Regions from separate parts of the Vibrio sp. B1Z05 genome, predicted to be linked through region 1. Evidence: predicted binding sites of a transcription regulator. Region 1 holds the regulator's gene; each other region holds the start of a gene.
What was found. The regulator MetJ, encoded in region 1, represses methionine synthesis genes. The targets are predictions, from matches to a motif close to TTAGACNTNTANANGTCTAA.

Region 2: a site for MetJ is predicted at 1,714-1,733, ahead of metH (methionine synthase). Genes of this name have one in related genera too.
Region 3: a site for MetJ is predicted at 1,802-1,821, ahead of metK (methionine adenosyltransferase). Genes of this name have one in related genera too.

The regions. Positions count from the first base shown of each region.
Region 1 is NZ_CP130463.1:173,407-181,785, reverse strand. Features, by position in the region: gene QV280_RS00850 (PadR family transcriptional regulator) at 1-289, shown strand, start outside; gene metF (methylenetetrahydrofolate reductase) at 453-1,337, opposite strand; gene QV280_RS00840 (bifunctional aspartate kinase/homoserine dehydrogenase II) at 1,508-3,916, opposite strand; gene QV280_RS00835 (O-succinylhomoserine (thiol)-lyase) at 3,919-5,082, opposite strand; gene metJ (met regulon transcriptional regulator MetJ) at 5,273-5,590, shown strand; gene QV280_RS00825 (malic enzyme-like NAD(P)-binding protein) at 5,701-6,963, opposite strand; gene rpmE (50S ribosomal protein L31) at 7,177-7,395, opposite strand; gene priA (primosomal protein N') at 7,696-8,379, shown strand, end outside.
Region 2 is NZ_CP130463.1:2,487,553-2,495,931, forward strand. Features, by position in the region: gene metH (methionine synthase) at 1-1,653, opposite strand, end outside; gene QV280_RS11320 (cation:proton antiporter) at 1,838-3,136, shown strand; gene metA (homoserine O-acetyltransferase MetA) at 3,209-4,150, opposite strand; gene QV280_RS11330 (hypothetical protein) at 4,248-4,790, opposite strand; tRNA gene QV280_RS11335 (tRNA-Asp) at 4,909-4,985, opposite strand; rRNA gene rrf (5S ribosomal RNA) at 5,070-5,185, opposite strand; rRNA gene QV280_RS11345 (23S ribosomal RNA) at 5,278-8,167, opposite strand.
Region 3 is NZ_CP130463.1:2,373,641-2,382,019, reverse strand. Features, by position in the region: gene QV280_RS10815 (DUF2189 domain-containing protein) at 1-289, opposite strand, end outside; gene metK (methionine adenosyltransferase) at 577-1,728, opposite strand; gene tkt (transketolase) at 2,068-4,062, shown strand; gene QV280_RS10800 (glycosyltransferase family 87 protein) at 4,164-5,336, shown strand; gene QV280_RS10795 (class I SAM-dependent methyltransferase) at 5,685-6,392, opposite strand; gene QV280_RS10790 (glycosyltransferase family 2 protein) at 6,403-7,317, opposite strand; gene QV280_RS10785 (hypothetical protein) at 7,310-8,379, opposite strand, start outside.

The DNA of each region.
Region 1 (8,379 bases):
ATGGTTTGAACAACCTATTTCGCACCCAACAGTGAGAGATGAGTTTGCAGCTAAACTTTATGCATGTGAAGTTCAGCCTGCTGAAGGTTTTTCTGACCAACTGCAACTTGCACTAAGCGATTCACGTAAACTGGTTCAGTTCTACAAAGAAATCGAAGATACACATTACTCTGATACTCGCATTTTGAGCCACAAAGAAAAAATTGAACGACTAACCTTACGTCGTAATCTTTTGACTCGCGAAGCTTGGAATGAGTGGGCGGAAGAAGTGTTAAGCGAGATTGCTTAACTGAAAAACAAAAGGACCTAGCTTGTAATGCACTGGGTCCTTTGTTTTATTTGGCTTAGTTGTAAATCTGAACTCTGCTTAAATTCTTATTAAACGTATCCCTATCGTTAGCAATACTTATCCGTAAACTCTATATCTCTAGCAGAGTATTCTCAGATGAGAACTATGGGCGAACACCTAGCGTGTGGCACAAGGCATAAGTCATTTCAGCGCGGTTCAACGTATAGAAGTGGAAATCCTTTACCCCTTCACGACTTAAAATACGCACCATATCAATAGCCTGACTAGCCCCAACCAATTGACGAGTCATTGGATCATCATCCAACCCTTCAAACTGTTTTGCCATCCATCCAGGTACTTTCACGTTGTTCATTGCTGCAAAGCGAGAAGCTTGCTTGAAGTTAGACACAGGCAAAATACCCGGAATAATCTCTACATCGATACCCGTTGCTGCACAGCGGTCACGAAAGCGAAGGTAGCTTTCAACATCAAAGAAAAACTGCGTGATTGCGCGGTTGGCGCCCGCATCAACTTTACGCTTTAGATTTAATAAATCAGATTGCGCACTTTTCGCTTCGGGATGCACTTCAGGAAAAGCCGCTACCGAGATATCAAAATCATGGCGAGATTTTAGCAACTCAACCAAATCAGAAGCGTACATATCTGGCGTACCACCGTTTGGCGGAATATCACCACGCAGTGCCACAATGCTCTCAATACCGTTTTTCCAGTAATCATCGGCAATGGTGATTAGCTCGTCGCGAGAAGCATCAATACAAGTTAAATGCGGCGCCGCAATTAGGTTGGTTTGGCTTTTGATTTCTTTGATGATTGAGTGCGTACGATCGCGCTCACCAGAGTTGGCACCGTAGGTCACAGAGACAAATTTAGGTTTCAATGCTTTTAAGCGATGTACCGAGTTCCACAGAGTCTCCTCCATTTTTTCACTGCTAGGAGGGAAGAACTCGAAAGAGACATTGATATTATCAGAAAGCTCAGCAACGTTTTGATTAAGTGCATCAATGTGGCTCGCGTGTGTATAACCCATATTTCCTCTCCCTGTGCATCAGCACAATCACATAATTTTGAACGTTTAGACGTCTATATGTCTAGATAATGTAAATTTATGAGAGGGATGTCAACAAAAATTCGTACAAAAGTTGAGTCTTTTGGGGGAGAAGCATCCAACGCGAACGCATTGGATGCTTTAGATAAGAATTATAATAGACTAGATAAACGATTGAGATCGGACTGCAAGGCACCTGCCGTGACTTCTCGACCCGCACCAGGGCCGCGTATAACCAATGGGTTATCTTTGTACCATTTACTCTCAATAGCGAAAATATTGTCACAAGGTAGTAAGTTAGCCAAAGAGTGGTGCGCTTCAAGCGCCTCTACGCCCACTGTCGCCTCTCCTTCTTTTGAAAGACGTGCAATGTATCGCAGAACCTTTCCTTCGCTCTGTGCTTTATCTAAGCGCTCTGCCAGTGCTTCATTCAACACGCTGGCTTGCTGGAAGAATTCATCCACAGATAAGGCCAATAAACTCTCAGGAACTAAAGATTCAACCTTCACCCCTTCAGGCTCTAGATCTAAGCCTGATTCACGCGCCAAAATCACTAATTTACGCATCACATCAGTGCCGTCTAAATCAGCTCGAGGATCAGGTTCCGTTAGCCCTTGTTGCCAAGCTAAGTCAACCAACTCACTAAATGGAATAGAGCCGTCATACTGCTGGAACAGCCATGACAAGGTTCCCGAGAAGATTCCTGATAATGCTACAATTTCATCGCCGCTTTCTCGCAGGTCTCTCACAGTATGGTTTACCGGCAATCCAGCGCCCACAGTGGCGTTGTACAACCAATGACGTCCCGTTTTAGCAAATACATCCTGCACCTGATGGTAAAACTCACTTGGCGCAGAACCTGCCAATTTATTCGCTGATATTAAGTGCATGCCATGTTCGGCAAACTCTAGGTAGCGATCGGACACTTGCTGACTGGCCGTTACATCCAATACGATAATTTCATCAAAGCTCGATTGACGTTTAACTAGCGGTAGCCAATCTTCTTCGCTACTAACCGCATTATCGGAGAACTGGCTGTTGACCTTGCTGGCATCTATGCCATTTTCATCAAACCAATAACTCTGGCTCGCAATTACCCCGATAAGGTCAAAGCTCATGCCGCGACGCTTTTCTAACTGGTCTTTTTGCGTAGCAAATAGCTCCAACCAATTAGAACCAATATTACCTTTACCACACAATACGATGCCAACACGCTTTTGTGCTTGGAATAACTGATTGTGTAGCACTTTAAGCAGTGAAGGAATCGCACTCGTTCTTACTATGGCGATAATGCTCAGCTCAGATTCGGTTTCAAACATGAACTCAACATTGACACTTTTCAGTGTTTGGTAAAAACCAAAACAATGATTGGCGTTGTTAGTCACACCGGCCCCTACAGCGGCCAGCATGGATAAGTCAGTTTTCACGGCAACAGACACATCAAAGTTTGCCGCTTTGATGCAGGCTAAGGCGCCGGCTAATAGTTCGCTAGTATAAGCCAGACGTAAGCAGTGCTGATCCGATTGTGACTCATAGGCCAGTGGCGCAAGCTGCGCTTTATTCAGCAAGGCCAACACTTGCGGCTCTAAACTTTCAAAATCATGTGCAGGGCTTAAAGTCAGCTCAATCAAATTCACATCATCTAATGAGGTCACTATCTTAGCGCCTCGACCAGAAGCTAATACACGCTCAATACGCGTTGAACCTGACTCTGGTTGGTGACTGCAACGCAACTCTAAATCCATAGCACTTTGTGCGACAGGTTGTAGCGTACGGCTGTGCAGTACAGGAGCGGCAAGGCGCGCTAATTCACTGGCTTCATCAAGACGAAGCAGTGGCAGTAAACAGGCATCTTCGACAATGCGCGGGTCTGCGCTATATACGCCCGCCACGTCACTCCAAATAGTGACTTTGGCCACTTCAGCCAAAGCCCCCACAATGGTCGCCGAATAATCGGAACCATTACGCCCAAGCAGTACTGTTTCACCTTGTTGGTTATGCGCCATAAAACCGGTAATAACCAAGCGTTTTTGAGGATGCTGAGCTAACACTGATTTCAATAATGGCCAAGAAAGGTTGCGATCAATTTCTGGCTGAGTGCCCGCTTCTGCGCGCAAGAAGTCACGAGAATCAAGCGCTGCACTAGGCATACCTCTATCACAAAGCAGCGCACTAAGGAGACGAGACGACCACACTTCACCGTGACCTAATGCCGCTGATTTTTGCTGCTCAGTCAACGGAGCATTTAGCGCACTTAATGCGGTAAATTCTCGGTTAAGCTGTTCTTGCAAAACACTCGCCGTTTGCTGAGGAAGCAAATCGGTAATCAATTGATTTTGATAGCTTCTTAGCTCAAGTAAAATCTCATGCGCAATACGTCCATCTTTTTCTAAAGCCGCTAACCAGCGTAACAAGTTGTTAGTGGTTGAGCCCGCAGCAGAAACAATCACTAAGTCACTCTCATTGGAGTACTCAGCTAATATATTGGCTACGCGATCAAAGCATTCTGCATTTGCCAGACTACTACCACCAAACTTATGCAGTTGCGTTGCGTTGTTCATAATTAACCCTCGACCGAATCAAATGCTTGGGCAAGATCATCAATAAGATCGTCACTATCTTCTAGCCCAACAGACAGACGTAATAAGAAATTAGACACACCAGCTTCAGCCAATGCTTTTTCACCCATAGCTCTATGAGTCATAGTCGCAGGGTGACAAATCAAACTCTCTACCCCACCTAAAGACTCCGCTAAAGAGAACAATGTTAAGCTGTTAATAAAGGTCTTCAGTTGCTCTAAATCACCATCAAACTCAAAGCTGAGCATGCTACCAAAACCAGACTGCTGACGTTTAGCAATGTCATGGCCAGGGTGATCTGGCAAGCTTGGGTGATAAATGGTTTTGACACGCTTTTGAGATTGTAGAAAGTTTAAAATAACTTGTGAGCTTTCTTCATGCACACGCATACGTGCACCTAAAGTGCGAATGCCGCGCAATGTCATATAGCTATCAAAAGGCGTGCCCGTTGCACCAATACAGTTACCCCACCAGCCAAGTTCTTCAGCATGCTGTTCAGTTTTGGTAACCACAACCCCGCCAATCACATCCGAATGACCATTAATGTATTTAGTGGTGGAATGGATGACAAAATCAGCACCAAGCTCTAATGGTCTTTGGTAAATGGGGGTTAGAAATGTATTGTCGACGCCCACTAATGCACCCACGGCTGCCGCTTGCTGGCACACTTTCTCGATATCCACTACTCGCACCAATGGGTTCGATGGCGTTTCAATAAGAATCAGTTTTGGCTTTTTGGCAATCGCTGCAGCAAGGGCTTGATCATCTGATTGATCGACAAACTCAACCTTAAAGTCACCTTTTTGCGCACGAGTGTTAAATAAACGGTAAGTACCGCCATAACAATCATGAGGCGCAATAATTAAATCGTCTGGGCTTAAAAATGCCGAAACCCATAAATTAAGTGCTGATGTACCACAGTTGGTAACAACAGCACCTTTACCTGACTCCAACTCAAACAGTGCCGTCTCTAAAAGCCCACGATTAGGGTTTCCAGAGCGGGTGTAATCATACTTTGGTACATCTCCAAATGAAGGAAAACCATAGTTTGTGGACAGGTAAATAGGGGGAACAACAGCATGGTGCTGGGTATCAGACTCTATACCGGTGCGTACGGCAATGGTCGATGACTTATGTTTACTGCTCATTTTCTTGTCCTTCCTTTGGCAGTGACTGGTGGAGTTTGTAACCAATCAAATTAATCTGAATCTAATACTAGATTACCGTGATCAGTATTAGACTTCAACACATCTAGACGTCTAAATGCCTTTACATATAGCAGTAAATATCGCTAGAATTGGAAATTAACTTCTTAAAACTAAGTAATAAAGGTTTCCAATGGCAGACTGGAATGGCGAATACATCAGCCCATATGCTGAACACGGTAAAAAAAGCACTCAAGTAAAAAAGATCACTGTGTCTATTCCACTTAAGGTTCTCAAAATTCTAACTGATGAGCGAACACGTCGTCAGGTAAACAACCTCCGCCATGCAACCAACAGTGAGCTTCTATGTGAAGCTTTCTTACACGCTTATACTGGCCAACCACTCCCTACCGACGAAGATCTGAGAAAAGATTGCCCAGATGAAATTCCAACTGAAGCAAAAAAAATCATGTCCGATCTCGGTATTGAATTAGAAGTCTTCGACGACTAACACTAGTACTAAACTAGCACAACGCTCAGATTTAACTCATAAAAAAAGGGGCTAAAGTGATCACACTCTAGCCCCTTTTAATTTTCGGTTATTAACCCTGCATTCTGCTATTAGCTCTGCATATAATTCTCAGGAAGCTCAATGCGAGCAACGCCAGAGGCAACCGCTGCTTCCGCTACCGCTCTTGCTACGCGAGGTAACAAGCGTGGGTCCATTGGTTTAGGGATAATATAGCCATTACCAAACTCTAATGACGTTACCCCAGCCGCTTTCATCACTTCTTCTGGCACTGGTTCTTTTGCTAACTGGCGAATTGCTTCCACCGCCGCTAGCTTCATTTCAATATTAATCTCACTGGCTCTCACATCTAAAGCGCCACGGAAGATAAATGGGAAACAAATAACGTTGTTCACTTGGTTTGGATAATCAGAACGTCCCGTGCCCATAATCAAATCACTACGCACTTCATGAGCACGCTCTGGTTTAATTTCAGGATCAGGGTTAGAACAGGCAAACACCACTGGTTTGTCCGCCATCAAGGCCAATGCCTCAGGTGACAACAAGTTAGGACCAGATACGCCAAGGAACAGATCCGCGCCTTCAATCACATCTTCTAGGGTACGTTTGTCGGTATTGTTGGCAAACAGCTGTTTGTATTCGTTAAGATCGTCACGGCGAGTATGAATAACGCCTTTACGATCTAACATGTAGATTTTTTCACGCTGTGCGCCGCATTTAATGAGTAGCTCCATACACGCAACTGCCGCAGCACCGGCGCCCAAGCATACAATAGTAGAGTCACACAGTTGCTTTCCTTGTAGCTCTATTGCGTTAAGCATACCGGCGGCGGTCACAATCGCAGTGCCGTGCTGATCATCGTGAAATACCGGCACATCGCATCGTTCGATAAGACGACTTTCAATCTCAAAACAATCTGGCGCTTTGATATCTTCTAGGTTAATTCCGCCAAAGGTATCGGCAATCGCCGCCACGGTATCGATGAACTCATCAATAGTGCGGTGCTTTACTTCAATATCAATAGAGTCCAAACCGGCAAAGCGTTTGAACAATAACGCTTTGCCTTCCATAACCGGCTTAGAAGCCATTGGCCCTAAGTTACCTAAACCCAAGATAGCGGTGCCGTTTGAAATAACCGCAACCATATTCCCTTTGGCTGTGTACTTGTAAACGTTATCAGCATTTTGGGCGATTTCACGTACTGGCTCTGCAACACCTGGGCTATAAGCTAGCGCTAGATCATGAACTGAATCAGCAGGCGTTGTTAATTCAACAGCTATTTTTCCTGGCTTAGGAAACTCGTGGTAATCGAGAGCTTGTTGGCGGAAATCATTTATCGGTTGGTCATCTGACATCTAAGAGCATCCCTTCGTGGATATTAGGAGAAAGTAAATAATTTGTGATTGTAAATAAAAAACAGGCAATGTACTACAAAGTAACCAGAGTAAAAAAGAGAATGCTTGGGATTGCCAGATCGAAATGAAGGTAAATAACTTGGATAATCAATTTGTTGTAGGATCAAAAAAGGCCGCCTAGGCGACCTTTTTTCTGTATCTTTACGACTAAGATTATTTCTTAGAAGAAAGAGCACCGAAACGCTTGTTAAAGCGATCAACACGGCCGCCAGTATCAACGATACGTTGCTTACCAGTGTAGAACGGGTGACATTTGTCACATACGTCTAGGTGGATAGATTCTTTAGCTAGAGTTGAGTTGAACTCAAAAGTATTTCCGCAAGAGCAGTTAGCTGTTACAGATTTGTATTCAGGATGGATACCTGGTTTCATGGGAAAACCTCATTTATAGGCCGCGTCGCTATCCAAATCTAAGGTTGGACACCACACGTAGTTTCTAACAGTGACACCGCGTAATACAGCATCTTCAAGGCGCAGTATAGTAATGAATTAGTCTTTAAGGATCAACTGATTTGTCCCTTTTTTCGCCACATTCACCATAATATTCCTATATATAGCCATATGCGAGACAACACTTGGCTAAGTGCTCAATATTTTTCATCATCTCCTCGGTCTTTTTCTAGTATCATCATCTGTGTAATTATCTGATTGCAGAAACATCAAAGAGATCCCATGCGCCCAACAATTGCTAGAGTTGCCCTGCCCGTACCTCTAGATAAAGAATTTGAATACCTCATCCCATCGCACTTATTTCCTGTTGTGGGTGTGCGTGTATGGGTGCCGTTTGGACCAAATAAGCGACTTGGTGTGATCACCGCCCTCACCCATCAATCAGAATACGATATTAATAAGCTCAAGCCTTTAATGACCGTGCTTGACGTTGAGCCTATATGGCCAGATAAACTTTATAAACTGATTCATTGGGCTAGCCGATTTTACCAGTATCCACTCGGTGAAACATTAAATGGGGCTATGCCCGGCGCTCTGCGTAAAGGTAAACCGGCACATAAGCAGCCACAGAAAATATGGCAGCTCACCGAAGCAGGTCGTAACCAGTTAATGCAAGGCTTTGGACGAGCAGTTCAGCAAGCTAAGGTGATGCATGCTCTGCAATATGGCGCACTGGCTCAACATGAGCTTGCCACTTTAGATATCTCTAGCTCTGTTTTAAAAACTTTAGAGCAGAAACAATGGGTAATTTGCTCTGAACGCATTGAAATCAATGATCAGTGGCCATCTGAGCTCATTAATGAAGACGACAAGCGTCAACTCAATCATGAACAAATGCTGGCAGTAGTCACAGTCAACCACATTGAAGGGTATGAATGTGCACTTCTAGATGGAGTCACAGGTTCA
Region 2 (8,379 bases), 510 kb from region 1:
CGGAAGCGTACGCTTAATATCGGCAACCGCTTCGATAAAGTCGACCGCATAGTTATTGTGCTCATCAATGCCGGTTGCTACCGCAAAGATATTGGGGTCAAAAATAATGTCTTCAGCAGGAAAGCCAACTTCATCAACCAAAATATTGTAGGCATTGGTACAAATCTCGACTTTACGCTCGCGAGTATCAGCTTGGCCTACTTCATCGAAAGCCATCACGATAACCGCAGCGCCATAGCGGCGAATCAGCTTAGCTTGAGCGACAAATTTTTCTTTGCCTTCCTTCATAGAGATTGAGTTCACAATCCCCTTACCCTGAATACATTTTAGACCGGCTTCGATAACCTCCCATTTCGAGGAATCGACCATGATAGGCACTTTAGAAATTTCAGGTTCTGACGCACAAAGATTCAAGAAGCGAACCATACAGGCTTCAGCGTCAAGCATCCCTTCATCCATATTGATATCGATGATCTGAGCGCCGTTTTCTACCTGCTGACGAGCCACATCTAACGCTTCTTCATAAAGCTCTTCTCTTATTAGACGTTTGAAGCGAGCGGAACCGGTAACGTTGGTTCGTTCACCAACGTTCATAAACAGTGATTCTTTTTCTATAGATAGCGGTTCTAAACCAGATAAGCGACAAGCAGGTTTGATATCAGGCAGTGCGCGAGGAGTCGCTTTTTCGACTGCGTCTGCCATAGCTCGAATGTGCTCTGGCGTAGTACCACAACAGCCACCAACAAGGTTAAGAAATCCTGAATCAGCCCATTCTTGAATGTGCTCTGCCATATCTTCAGCAGAAAGATCGTATTCACCAAACGCATTCGGTAAACCGGCATTCGGGTGAACCGATACAAAAGTTTCTGAAATGCGAGAAAGCTCTTCCACATACGGGCGAAGCTCATCTGGGCCTAATGCACAGTTCAAACCAAAAGAAATTGGATTTACGTGACGCAGAGAGTTATAAAACGCTTCCGTTGTTTGTCCTGAAAGGGTACGTCCGGAGGCATCGGTAATAGTACCGGAGATCATCACTGGCAATGTCTGGCCAATTTCATCAAATACGGTTTCAACAGCAAAGGCACACGCTTTAGCGTTGAGAGTATCAAAGATAGTTTCGATAAGAATAAGGTCTGAGCCACCTTTGATTAACGCTAAAGTAGATTCTTTATAAGCGATAACCAACTCATCAAAGCTCACATTACGAAAGCCTGGATCATTAACATCTGGAGAGATAGAACAAGTTCGGTTAGTTGGGCCTAAAACACCCGCTACATATCTAGGTCGATTTGGCGTCTTTTTCGTCCATTCGTCTGCAGCTTCACGAGCCAGTTTTGCCGCCACATAGTTAATTTCTTCACTCAACGCCTCCATATCGTAGTCTGCCATGGCAATGGTGGTCGAGTTGAAGGTGTTCGTTTCTAGAATATCCGCGCCGGCTTCTAGATAATCACTGTGGATCTGTTTAATCAACTGTGGTTGAGACAGAACAAGTAAGTCATTATTCCCTTTTAAATCACAATGCCAATTGGCAAAACGAGCGCCCCGATAGTCTTCTTCTTCTAATTTCAGGTTTTGGATCATGGTGCCCATACCACCATCGATCAAAAGAATATGCTTCTTTAATTGCGCTTCGATCTGTTCTCTCATATTGCATCCTGCTCAGACGTGCTATTACTAACTTATTAATATCATCCTATCACAGAAAAATTAGATTCCTAGACGTCTAAAGCATGCATATTAACGCTATGATGCAGTAGTAAAGGTAGTTTTATTTGATATCACTATTAATTTGTCTCACAGTATTGAGACTTGCGAAACATAGGAGAAAGGAATGGACGCCTACCATACGCTATCTTTTTTAGCTGCCGGCGCGGTATTTATCGCATTTATAAACAGCAAAATAGGGAAGATGCAAACTACGATAGCTATCACCGCAGGTGCGATGTTGCTTTCGTTAGCGCTTATCATTGCAGGTCAAGCGGGATGGTTTAAGTTATCCCATGTAGCCCGAGAAACTATCGCATCAATTAATTTCGAAGACTTCTTGTTAAAAGGAATCCTTGGCTTTCTGCTCTTTGCGGGCGGTTTAGGTATTCAACTTAACCATTTAAAAGATCAAAAATGGGAAATCTCGTTTCTGGCGTTAGCCGCCACCTTGTTTTCCACTTTTGCAATTGGGTTTTCTTTACACGCTATCTTTGCCTTAATCGGCTTTAATTTAGATATTATTTATTGTTTGTTATTTGGGGCACTCATCTCGCCAACCGATCCAATCGCGGTACTGGCTATCGTAAAGAAGTTACAAGCCCCAACGCGTATTTCGACGCAAATAGAGGGAGAGTCACTGTTCAATGATGGCTTCGGTTTAGTCATATTTGTTACCCTTTATAGCATTGCCTTTGGTAACGATGCTCCTACATTGAACTCTGTTTCAATTTTATTCCTACAAGAAGCCATTGGTGGTATTGCTTACGGTTTTGTTCTAGGTCTTATATTCCATAAACTCATCAGCTTAACCGACGATCATTCAATGGAACTACTATTGACTCTAATCGTTCCTTCCGCTGGATATGCACTCGCTGAACTATTGGGCGTATCCGGTCCACTATCTATGGTGGTATCAGGGATCATAATTGGTAACTGGACTCGAAAATCTGGTTTTACCGAAGAGAGCCATCGTCATTTAGACCACTTTTGGGAGTTGATTGATGAGTTTTTAAATGGGGTGTTATTCCTGCTTATCGGTATGTCGATGTTGTTGTTTGAGTTTCACAAAGAAGACTGGCTGATGATGGTCGTGGCTATCCCACTGGTATTAATTGTTCGCTACATCAGCATTAAGCTGTCATATGCCTGCTTTAAGCAATTTAGATACTACAATCCAATGTCTGTGAAAATTCTTACGTGGGGTGGACTAAGAGGCGGATTAGCACTAGCAATGGCGTTATCAATACCCGCTGGGATTATGGTAATCCCTGAGAAAAATATCGATGTCAAAGAGGTCATTATTGTTATGACCTATGCGGTAGTAATGTTCTCTATTTTGGTGCAAGGGATGACAATCACACCATTGATCGAAAAGGCGAAACGCTTAGAGCCAGCTGCTACAGAAGAAAGCGACAGTAAATAACAACCTTCCCTCCAAATACACAAAAGGCATACTTAACAAGGTATGCCTTTTTGTTTTTAACTAAACCTATATCTATTCGTCGATAGTAAAGTTCTTCTCTGAGAACTTATCCAAATCATAAGGCGTCTGTTGGTAAACACAGTAATTTAGCCAATTGCTAAATAATAAATGTCCGTGACTACGCCATGTAGCATGTGGATCATTGCTCGGATCATCATCAGGATAGTAGTTTACTGGGATTTGCGGATCCATGCCTTCACCACAGTCTCGAACATACTCAGTATGAAGGGTGTGTGACTCATACTCAGGATGTCCTGTCACAAATACATTACGCTTATCTTGTGTTGCGGCTAAATAGACTCCGGCCTCTTTAGAGGTGGCTAAAATGTCTAAGTCTGTATTCTCTGCTAGATAATCAGATGAAAAGTCAGCATAACGAGAGTGAGGCGCTAAGAAGCAATCATCAAAACCTCTTAATAGCGGATGGTACGCATTGTGCGTCTCATGGCTGTATACGCCCGATAGCTTTTCTTTACGTGTTCTTTTAGGTAAGTCATAAAGTAGCTTTAATCCCGCTTGTGCAGCCCAGCACACATACAAGGTTGAAGTAACGTGCTCTTTTGCCCAAGACATAATAGTTTTGAGGTGATCCCAGTAGAATACATCCTCAAACTGAACTAAACCTAATGGCGCACCTGTAATGATAAGCCCATCGAAGTTGCGCTCTTTAACCGCTTCAAATTGTCGATAGAAGTTATCTAAATGCTCTGTTGGAGTGTTTCTGCTCGGTCTGTTATCGATGCGAAGTAACTCAATATCAACCTGTAGCGGACTATTCGATAGTAGACGTAAAAATTGGGTTTCAGTCTCTATTTTCTTTGGCATCAGATTTAAGATCAGTACGCGCAATGGACGAATCATTTGCGTCGATGCGCGAGTTTCTGACATGACAAAGATGCTTTCGCCTCTGAGTATATCTGTTGCAGGTAATTGATCGGGAACTCGAATAGGCAAAACTTAACTCCTCTAAGCATCTAGACGTCTATACGTTTCTACATTTAGACTACTGCAATATAGAGAAGGTGTCGAGTACGAATATGCAATCTAAGAGTTAATCACGTGACCACTGATACTCAGAAGGTTGCCCAAGTTGTTCAAAGTACTGCGAATGTAGTTGTTTGAATTGATCTTTCTTAATATCAGCAATATTCCACTCCGCAAAATCAATACTTAATTTTTGCCCATCAAAATCAATGATCGCGCTGTTCAAATGAGAAGTTACCACACTAAAGATCATCTCATTACTACCTTTGCAGTTAAACGTAACTGTTTGAACTGGCTTTTGGTTAAGTTGTAATTGCCCTTGTTTCGAGTCAGAACAGGTTTGGAAGCGCGCGAGATGCAATACCAACTTATTATTCATAGTGGTATACACAGAGACTTCTGTGGAGGGAAATAAATAGACTTTACGCAACAGTAATTGATGAGTGTCACTGGTACGGGCTATCTGTACACCGCTATTTATAAGAGGAAAACCAAGCCACTGCCAGTCATAGCCTTTGTCTTTATAAGTGAGTAAGCCAAACAAGCTAGCAAAGGCAACTAAAGAACAAATAGAAAATAAAAGGACGACTAATATAAATAACTTTTTCATCGATTTAGATAACCATTTATTTCTTAAATATGATTAAAGAATACCATCAAAGAGAAGAGTTAATGAAATACTATAGACGAAAAAAAGCCCTAGCATTTCTGCTAGGGCTTCTTATTAGTGGCGGAGTGGACGGGACTCGAACCCGCGACCCCCGGCGTGACAGGCCGGTATTCTAACCAACTGAACTACCACTCCGCACCAATTTGTTACTAAACAAGGTCTTATAAATGCCTTATCCAGTTTTTGTCTCTAGATATAAAATCTAAAAACGTAATTAAATCCCGATAATGTCCTACTCTCACATGGGGAAACCCCACACTACCATCGGCGCTATTATGTTTCACTTCTGAGTTCGGCATGGAATCAGGTGGGTCCACAATGCTATGGTCATCGAGAAAAATTTTAAAATTTAGAAAGCTGTTATTTAAAAGTTCGTATCACACATTCAAAGTTCTACTTTGAGTCCACAAAACCCCTTGGGTGTTGTATGGTTAAGCCTCACGGGCAATTAGTACAGGTTAGCTCAATGCCTCACAGCACTTACACACCCTGCCTATCAACGTTCTAGTCTCGAACAACCCTTTAGGACACTTAAAGTGCCAGGGAAGACTCATCTCAGGGCTCGCTTCGCGCTTAGATGCTTTCAGCGCTTATCGATTCCGAACTTAGCTACCGGGCAATGCCATTGGCATGACAACCCGAACACCAGAGGTTCGTCCACTCCGGTCCTCTCGTACTAGGAGCAGCCCCCTTCAATCTTCCAACGCCCACGGCAGATAGGGACCGAACTGTCTCACGACGTTCTAAACCCAGCTCGCGTACCACTTTAAATGGCGAACAGCCATACCCTTGGGACCGACTTCAGCCCCAGGATGTGATGAGCCGACATCGAGGTGCCAAACACCGCCGTCGATATGAACTCTTGGGCGGTATCAGCCTGTTATCCCCGGAGTACCTTTTATCCGTTGAGCGATGGCCCTTCCATTCAGAACCACCGGATCACTATGACCTGCTTTCGCACCTGCTCGAATTGTCATTCTCGCAGTCAAGCGGGCTTATGCCATTGCACTAACCACACGATGTCCAACCGTGTTTAGCCCACCTTCGTGCTCCTCCGTTACTCTTTGGGAGGAGACCGCCCCAGTCAAACTACCCACCAGGCACTGTCCGCAATCCCGATTAGGGATCAACGTTAGAACATCAAGCATACAAGGGTGGTATTTCAAGATTGCCTCCACAAACACTGGCGTGCTTGCTTCAAAGGCTCCCACCTATCCTACACATGTAGGGTCAATGTTCAGTGCCAAGCTGTAGTAAAGGTTCACGGGGTCTTTCCGTCTAGCCGCGGGTACACTGCATCTTCACAGCGATTTCAATTTCACTGAGTCTCGGGTGGAGACAGCGTGGCCATCATTACGCCATTCGTGCAGGTCGGAACTTACCCGACAAGGAATTTCGCTACCTTAGGACCGTTATAGTTACGGCCGCCGTTTACCGGGGCTTCGATCAAGAGCTTCGACCTAAGTCTAACCCCATCAATTAACCTTCCGGCACCGGGCAGGCGTCACACCGTATACGTCATCTTACGATTTTGCACAGTGCTGTGTTTTTAATAAACAGTTGCAGCCACCTGGTATCTGCGACTCCTAGTAGCTCCATCCGCAAGGGACTTCACCGCCAAGAGCGTACCTTCTCCCGAAGTTACGGTACCATTTTGCCTAGTTCCTTCACCCGAGTTCTCTCAAGCGCCTTGGTATTCTCTACCCGACCACCTGTGTCGGTTTGGAGTACGATTCCTTATAATCTGAAGCTTAGAGGCTTTTCCTGGAAGCATGGCATCAATGACTTCACTGCACGTAGCAGCTCGACATCGTATCTCAGCGTTATGAAAGTCCGGATTTACCTAAACTTTCCGCCTACATACTTGAACCTGGACAACCATCGCCAGGCCCACCTAGCCTTCTCCGTCCCCCCATCGCAATTATAAGAAGTACGGGAATATTAACCCGTTTCCCATCGACTACGCCTTTCGGCCTCGCCTTAGGGGTCGACTTACCCTGCCCCGATTAACGTTGGACAGGAACCCTTGGTCTTCCGGCGTGGGGGTTTTTCACCCCCATTATCGTTACTCATGTCAGCATTCGCACTTCTGATACCTCCAGCAGCCCTTACAGACCACCTTCAACGGCTTACAGAACGCTCCCCTACCCCGCATACAAAAGTATGCAGCCGCAGCTTCGGTGTATAGCTTAGCCCCGTTACATCTTCCGCGCAGGCCGACTCGACCAGTGAGCTATTACGCTTTCTTTAAATGATGGCTGCTTCTAAGCCAACATCCTGGCTGTCTAAGCCTTCCCACATCGTTTCCCACTTAGCTATACTTTGGGACCTTAGCTGGCGGTCTGGGTTGTTTCCCTCTCCACGACGGACGTTAGCACCCGCCGTGTGTCTCCCGGATAGTACTCAATGGTATTCGGAGTTTGCAAAGGGTTGGTAAGTCGGGATGACCCCCTAGCCTTAACAGTGCTCTACCCCCATTGGTATTCGTCCGAGGCGCTACCTAAATAGCTTTCGGGGAGAACCAGCTATCTCCAGGTTTGATTGGCCTTTCACCCCTAGCCACAAGTCATCCGCTAATTTTTCAACATTAGTCGGTTCGGTCCTCCAGTTGATGTTACTCAACCTTCAACCTGCCCATGGCTAGATCACCTGGTTTCGGGTCTAATTCTAGCAACTCGACGCCCAGTTAAGACTCGGTTTCCCTACGGCTCCCCTATTCGGTTAACCTTGCTACTAAAATTAAGTCGCTGACCCATTATACAAAAGGTACGCAGTCACGCTTCGAGGCGCTCCTACTGCTTGTACGTACACGGTTTCAGGTTCTATTTCACTCCCCTCACAGGGGTTCTTTTCGCCTTTCCCTCACGGTACTGGTTCACTATCGGTCAGTCAGTAGTATTTAGCCTTGGAGGATGGTCCCCCCATGTTCAAACAGGATATCACGTGTCCCGCCTTACTCGATTTCACTTAAAACAACATGTCGACTACGGGGCTATCACCCTTTATTGCGGCACTTTCCAGAGCCTTCGTCTGTGTCATTAAAAGCTTAAGGGCTAATCCAATTTCGCTCGCCGCTACTTTCGGAATCTCGGTTGATTTCTCTTCCTCCGGGTACTTAGATGTTTCAGTTCCCCGGGTTTGCCTCATTAACCTATGTATTCAGTTAATGATACGTGCTTATGCACGTGGGTTTCCCCATTCAGAAATCCCAGACTCAAATGGTTATTACTACCTAATCTGGGCTTATCGCAAGTTATTACGTCTTTCATCGCCTCTGACTGCCAAGGCATCCACCGTGTACGCTTAGTCACTTAACCATACAACCCCAAAGGGTCTTGCTTAACGCAATACGTTTGCTACAACGTAGTATGACGTTTCCAAGGTGCGTTATCTCTTTATTATGAGCGAGATAACTATTGTTCATTTCCGCTTTAAAAAGCAGAAGCAAACATCGATTTTGCCGGACTCAAATTTGAATAACATCAGGCAATGATGTTATTCCCAAGAACACTTGAATGTGTGTTGGTAC
Region 3 (8,379 bases), 620 kb from region 1:
CTAAAAATGGTCCAATGAGCATATAGATAATCAGCGCCGGCAGTATCACTAGGTGTGGATGATTACCTTGTAGGTAGATCAAGCCAACGATGCCTGCGGCGGCAATAGCAAAACAGGTGCCATAAAAGAGGCTAATAACGGGGGAGCGGACGAAGTCATTTAAGCCTAAAGCTAACCATTGAAAAGGGTCGCTGATGCTGATTTTATTGCAGGGCAGTGTTTTGGCATATTCACTGTTTTTGATTTCAGATGCTTTATGAAAATCACTGTCATCGTATGTACGAGGCATGATAATCCTCCTGATTGAGTCCCGTAATATTGACTCTGAACATGGGATAACTGGTTGTTAGCACTAGAAATCCTACTAGAGTCGGTCTGCTGCTATTTTGATTCCTTTATGTAAAAGGTGATCTATTTAACATTTTATTAACTTTCATAACTATCGTTGTGGATGCTAGGAATTACAAATTTTGCATGAAAAATAATCAGAAGGAGGTAGATGACAGGAGTAAACTGAGAGCAAAAAAAACCTCAGCACAAAGGCTGAGGTTGATATAAATAGGTGTTTCTAGTCGATTATAGACCAGCAAAATCCTTAAGGATTGCTGCTTTGTCTGTCGCTTCCCAAGGGAATTCTTCACGACCAAAGTGACCGTAAGCTGCTGTTTTCTTGTAGATAGGTTGTAGCAAGTTCAGCATTTCTTGTAAGCCGTATGGGCGTAGGTCGAAGTTTTGACGAACAGCTTCAATGATGATTTCTTGAGCTACTTTTTCAGTGCCGAAGGTTTCAATCATGATTGATGTTGGATCAGCAACGCCGATAGCGTAAGAAAGTTGGATTTCACAACGGTCAGCCATGCCAGCAGCAACGATGTTTTTCGCTACATAACGAGCTGCGTATGCCGCACTACGGTCAACTTTTGATGGATCTTTACCAGAGAATGCACCGCCACCGTGACGAGCTGCGCCGCCGTAGGTATCAACGATAATTTTACGACCAGTTAGACCACAGTCACCCATTGGGCCACCGATAACGAAACGACCGGTTGGGTTAATAAAAAATTTAGTTTCTTTGTTTAACCATTGCTCAGGAAGTACTGGTTTGATGATAGTTTCCATCACCGCTTCACGAAGCTCTTCTGTTGAAACACTTTCGCTGTGCTGAGTTGATAGAACAACAGCATCGATGCCGACAATTTTACCTTGGTCATATTGGAAGGTAACTTGAGATTTTGCATCAGGACGCAACCAAGGTAGCGTGCCGTTTTTACGTACTTCAGCTTGTTTTTCAACTAAGCGGTGAGAGTAAGTGATTGGTGCAGGCATTAATACTTCAGTTTCGTTAGTCGCGTAACCAAACATAATACCTTGGTCGCCAGCGCCTTGATCTTTAGGGTCAGCTTTATCAACACCTTGGTTGATATCTGGAGATTGCTTACCAATAGTATTTAGTACAGCACAAGAGTCAGCATCGAAGCCCATCTCTGAGTTTACATAACCGATTTCACGAACGGTTTGACGCGTTAGTTCTTCGATATCAACCCAAGCAGAGGTAGTCACTTCACCACCTACCATTACCATGCCAGTCTTTACGTAAGTTTCACATGCAACGCGAGCTTTCGGGTCTTGCTCGATGATTGCATCTAGAACCGCATCAGAGATTTGGTCTGCGATTTTATCTGGATGGCCTTCTGATACTGATTCAGAAGTAAACAGGTGCTTAGCCATGATGGGCTCCCTTATTCTGGTTTAAGAAAAGACGCATCATAGGCGTCTTTTGAATTGTACTTTAAGTAGGTGTTTCTACTTCTAGACGTCTATTCTAATTTTGAATAGACGAAATACAAGCTTTTTTACGATTTAAGTGAGTAAAATATTTGCGCTAGGTCACATTAGTTTTTACTAAATATCGTTAGATGTTAAATAAATCAATATCTCATAGTTTGAATTTTGCACGGGAAACTGTTTGCAGTAACAGAGGCGCTTTGCGACAATAACACCGCCCAACATCCTCTGTTGGGAACAGGACTTATTTTTTATAAATTGCTTATGCATTCAGGAGCAGACATGTCTTCTCGTAAAGATCTAGCCAATGCAATTCGTGCTCTTAGCATGGATGGTGTTCAACAAGCTAACTCTGGTCACCCAGGCGCACCAATGGGGATGGCTGACATCGCTGAAGTACTTTGGCGTGATCATCTAAACCATAACCCACAAAACCCAGAGTGGGCTGATCGTGACCGTTTTATCCTTTCTAATGGTCATGGTTCAATGCTGATCTACTCTCTGCTTCATTTGAGTGGTTATGAGTTGTCTATTGATGATCTTAAAAACTTCCGTCAGTTGCACTCTAAAACTCCGGGTCACCCAGAATATGGATATGCACCCGGCGTTGAAACAACGACAGGCCCACTAGGCCAAGGTATTACTAACGCTGTTGGTATGGCGATGGCTGAAAAAGCACTTGCTGCTCAGTTTAACAAGCCAGGCCACGACATCGTTGACCACTTCACTTATGCGTTCATGGGTGATGGCTGTCTGATGGAAGGTATCTCACACGAGGCATGTTCTCTTGCGGGTACTCTAGGTCTTGGCAAGCTAGTTGCTTTCTGGGATGACAACGGCATCTCAATTGATGGTGAAGTTGAAGGTTGGTTCTCTGACGATACACCTAAGCGTTTCGAAGCTTACGGCTGGCACGTAATCCCAGCAGTAGACGGCCATGATAGCGAAGCAATTAATGCGGCTATTATCGCGGCTAAAGCAGATCCTCGCCCAACACTTATCTGTACTAAAACAGTGATTGGCTTTGGTTCTCCAAACAAAGCGGGTACGCACGACTGTCACGGTGCTCCACTTGGTCAAGACGAAATCGTTGCGACTAAAGCGGCACTAGGTTGGGAATTCGGACCATTTGAAGTTCCTGCTGACATCTACGCACAATGGGATGCAAAAGCATCTGGCGCTGAGAAAGAAGCGGCTTGGAATGCTAAGTTTGACGCTTACGCAGCAGCATACCCTGCTGAAGCGGCTGAACTAAAACGTCGTGTTAATGGTGAGCTTCCAGCTCAGTGGGAAGAACAAGCAAACCAAATCATTGCTGATTTGCAAGCAAACCCTGCTAACATCGCATCTCGTAAAGCATCACAAAATGCACTAGAAGCATTTGGTAAAATGCTTCCTGAATTTATGGGCGGTTCTGCTGACCTTGCGCCTTCTAACCTGACTATGTGGTCTGGTTCTAAGTCTCTTGAAGCATCAGACTTCTCTGGCAACTACATTCACTACGGTGTACGTGAATTTGGTATGACAGCTATCATGAACGGTATTGCTCTGCACGGTGGTTTCGTACCATACGGCGCAACTTTCCTAATGTTCATGGAATACGCACGTAACGCAATGCGTATGGCTGCTCTAATGAAAGTTCAGAACATCCAAGTTTATACTCATGACTCTATCGGTCTGGGTGAAGATGGCCCAACTCACCAACCGGTTGAGCAAGTGGCTTCTCTACGTCTAACTCCAAACATGAGCACATGGCGTCCATGTGACCAAGTTGAGTCAGCAGTAGCATGGAAACTGGCTATCGAACGTAAAGATGGCCCATCTGCGCTTATCTTCTCTCGTCAAAACCTTGCACAGCAAGAGCGTGATGCTACTCAAGTAGCTGATATCGCAAAAGGCGGTTACGTACTGAAAGATTGCGTGGGTACTCCTGAGCTAATCATCATTGCGACAGGTTCTGAAGTTGAACTAGCAGTAGCAGCGCAAGCTGAACTCACTGCGGCAGGCAAAGCAGTACGCGTTGTCTCTATGCCTTCAACAGATGCATTTGATAAGCAAGATGAAGCTTACCGTGAGTCAGTACTTCCTTCATCAGTAACTAAACGTATTGCTGTAGAAGCTGGTATTGCTGACTTCTGGTACAAGTACGTTGGCTTCGGTGGCAAGATCATCGGCATGACAACATTCGGCGAATCTGCACCAGCAGGTGAGTTGTTCAAGATGTTTGGTTTCACTACTGAAAACGTAGTAAACACAGCTAAAGAGTTGTTAGCTTAATTAAAGTCTAGCAACCTCTAAAAAATGAAAGCCAGCAGTTTACTGCTGGTTTTTTTTGCATATTATAATCTAGACTAAATAAACACTAAAGGATACTTTTTATGACAGATGAGAATATTGATTACAAAGTTTTCTTTTTGTTTTTTTTTATCTTAGGATTAATAATTACATTAAATTTCTTATATATAGATAATATAGATTTTATTTCTGGTGAGCTGTCTAGAGGACAGATTTTTGGGCGAGATTTTTTACATTCTTGGACTGCAGCTAAGTTAGCAGTAAATAATCACTTACCTGATGTATATAACCATACACTTTTTCCAAATCATGCACCTGATGAAGTGAGAGCCACCGGTGTAGCTTTTAACTTTGCGTACCCCCCTCAGATGTTATCCATTCTATACCCTCTAGGATTTTTAAGTTATGAGAGTGCATTTATTATCTGGAGTTTACTTTCTTTCTCCTGCTTTTTATTATCTGTAACATTAGGATCTAGTTATAATAAAATATACATACTAGTTTTAATGCTTGCTCCTGCAACTCTAATTAATATAAGCTTTGGCCAAAATGGTTTACTGACAGCTGCCTTGTTAATTGGTGGGTGTAAAGCTTTAAATAGATCTCATATACTTTCAGGAATATTATTTGGTATCCTAACTATTAAACCTCATATGGGAATACTAATACCGTTTGCGTTAATTGCAGGAAGATATTGGAAAACATTTATATGGGCAACGTTGACTGCAATTATTATGGTTGCTTTTAGCTGTTTTATATTAAGCTATGAAGTTTGGTATTATTGGATGATAAATAGCCCATGGAAGTATGCTAAAAATTTTATAGAGCATGGTGTAGGTTTGGGAATTAATATGCAAATATCCCCATTTATAAGTGCAAGGTTATTAACTGGAAGTATTTACTTTGCCTGGATTGTTCAAGTGATATGTTGTTTAATAGCTATTTTATCTACCATATATGCATTTATTAAATCAGATTGTTGGTTAATTAAAGTAGCAGTTTTAGTTACTGCTACTTACTTAAGCAGTCCGTATATTCATTCTTATGATATGAGTGCATTAAGTGTCATTATCGTCTTATTGATTTCTAGTGATAAAATATGCAGCTTCAACAAGCTAGAAAGATACTTAATGGTATTTATTTGGGTGACTCCAATTCTTACTATGCGTTTTTCTATTATTGGTTTTCCATATGCTCCAGTACTGACATTACTCTTTTTATGTATGTTAATAAGAACAATCAGGAAGAATAATTAACAGATTCAATTTTGCTGTTCGTTATTGTTTCAAGTGTAAACTAGGCAATAATCATTAATAGCAATTTTTTAGTGGATTTAAATATTATGATTTATATAAGAAATGTTCATATGTTAGATATAATATATCTCTACATAGAGAGTGTTACGTACAATAACTAAAAATGTCTAAAGCTTACATACTATTGATAATTATAAACTAATCAATAATAAAAAATAATTGGTGGGGAATCCCCCCTAAAAACTGCAGTCTAAATGCTACAATTACGTGCAGTTATTAATGAGAGGATTACAGCATAACCTACTAGGTAAATATTTATAAATATGGCTTAAATTTTTCTAGATAGATTTAAGGTTTTATAGAGTGATGTATGTAAAATAGGTTTAAATCTATCGAAGGGATTATTTTTAATGGCCAAAAGAATGATGAACTATCAGTTGAATAGTAGTCCAAAAAAGCAATTAAATTATTACAAGGGTTTACATGCTCTCTAGCCATTATGTAATCGTAGTTCCATCCATATTTTAGAGCTACTTTTCTTGTTGAAATATGACGTCCAACCTTCCAAGCGACCCCAGGATCGGTAGGAATTAAAATTGATAAAGTACCACCAGGCTTCAGTACCCTTAGCCACTCTTTAATAGCTAGGTGAGGGTGATATAAGTGCTCTAGTATATGTGTAGCAACAACTCGATCAAATGTATTATCTGCAAATGATAGTTTTGAGGCATTTTCTTTTTTAAATCTGATTTTACTATAGTTACTTAAGTCTTTGCAGTTTAGATTTGCTATATTCAACGCATTTTCATCACCGTCAGTTAAAATATACTCATCATAAGAGTGGTTTACTGAAAGTAAGTGCTCCCCAGTGCCTGCTGCAACCTCTAAAACTTTAGAAAAATGGTGAGTTTTCTTAAATAACGCTTCAGTGGCTTTATGGCCGGCCCTCATAACATAGCCAGTGGATTTATTATCATATACTCTTTCATCGTACTCATTGCTAAATCGTGATAAGTATTTTTCCCATTCAGGATCTTCATTATGATCACTTCTCATGTTGCTGCCTCTAATTTTTATACATTAAAAAATTAATGATTTTGGTTTCTTTTCTTCCTCTACTTACATTATCTAAAATTAAGCCAGTAAATAATGATATAATCCCTAGTATGGCTACAGAGCTAGATAATATAGCAGTTGGTATTCTTTTAACTAATCCAGTTTCAAAAAAATCAATAATTATTGGAATGCCAAGCGTAAGAGATAAAGATATGAATATTAATGACAATATATTGAAGAAAAATAATGGCCTTACATCCCTTAACAGAAATATAATAAACGCTAGTATTTTAAATCCATCTCTATAAGTATTTAATTTACTTATAGTCCCTTCCGGTCGTGATATATAGTTTGTTGGTACTTCTTTGATAGATATCTTATGCTGTAAAGCATGCACTGTTAATTCAGTCTCGACTTGGAATCCATCACTGAATAAAGGCACTGATTTTACAAATCTTCTTGACATAACTCTATATCCAGAAAAAACATCAGTCAGGTTTGAATAAAATGCACGGTTGATTAACTTAGAAAATATGGAGTTGCCTAGAATGTGCCCTTTAGGGTAAGAAGCTTCTTTACGTGAGCGTGTTCCTATTACCATATCTAGATGTTCGTTGATCAGTATTTGGATTAACTTAGCAGAAACTGATGCATCATAGGTATTATCTCCATCGGCCATGACATAGATATCAGCATCAATATCAGCAAACATTCTTCTGACGACTTCCCCTTTCCCTTGTCTTTGTTCAAAGCGAACAAGCGCGCCAGCTTCTTTAGCTTCTTCTACTGTACTATCTGAGGAGTTGTTGTCATAAACATAGATAGTTGCATCAGGTAGCGCTTGCTTAAATGCATTGACAGTAATGCCGATAGCACCTGCTTCATTGTGACACGGAAGTAATACTGCGATATTGGGTTTACTCATTAGGACCTATTATCTTAAATAAACGTGAATTTGTATTGAAGTCAACTGAGGTGGGTTGAATCCAGCTTGGTAGTTCAGTGTGCTCCAATACATTAATGAAAGCGTCATTTGTGGCTGAAGCTCGGATGATCTTCAACTGAGAATCATTATTGATGAGTATGAAATCAACATTATTTTGGATGAGTCTTTTATGTACTTCGTCAATGTTAGTGCTCAAAAAGGTTTCTATAACAAAGCTATTACCGTTGATATTGCGGTGATAGGGAGCAGCAATGATAGTGTTGTGGGTGGTAGCTAAGATCTTTGCACCAGATTCTGTTCCAGTCATTATCTTATTGCTATTGATGCCACTATTAATGAGTTGTTGGTATGCACTGACATTATTCTTAGTATTTTTCTCCGGCTCATCAGGACTGGGTGATATCATAGAGATAAGTATTAGAACAATAATAGGCATACCAGATAATATAATTATAGCTTGAGTCAGTTGAAACTTAAAACTATTACTGATCTTCATAAGTACGTACACTTGAATAGGGGCACTGAGTATGAAGCAAATAGTCATAACTCTTACTTGCCACAATAAGCCAAGTACTAATTGAATGAGTAACATAAAGTAGAGAATATTGAGGTCTTTATTTTTTTTTTGCAATAGTGGGTAGCAAAGTGCAGGAACGAAAAATAAAAAGTAATTCTCAGAAGAAAAGAAGCCATTTTTTTGAATTGTTCTCAGCATTGGTTGAGCTTCAGTCACTTTATTTAACCAAAATTCTCGAAGCAATAATGGGTAGTCAGCTAGAGCTCCTTTCAGTAATTGTGGGTAAATATAGATAATAGGAACAAAACAAATTATAAATAATAGTATGCCTTTAATTAACTTTGAATTAAAAGAAGTTTCTATAGTCAAACATTTATTGGATAAATAGGTAAAGAACCCTCCAGCTAAAAAGCATAAGGCAAAGGGTAATGAAATAGAGTCATAATGTTCAAATGTAAATTCAGATATTGGTCTATTAAGTAGTATTGCTATTGTAGTAAATAAGGTGGCAAAAAAACAAAGTC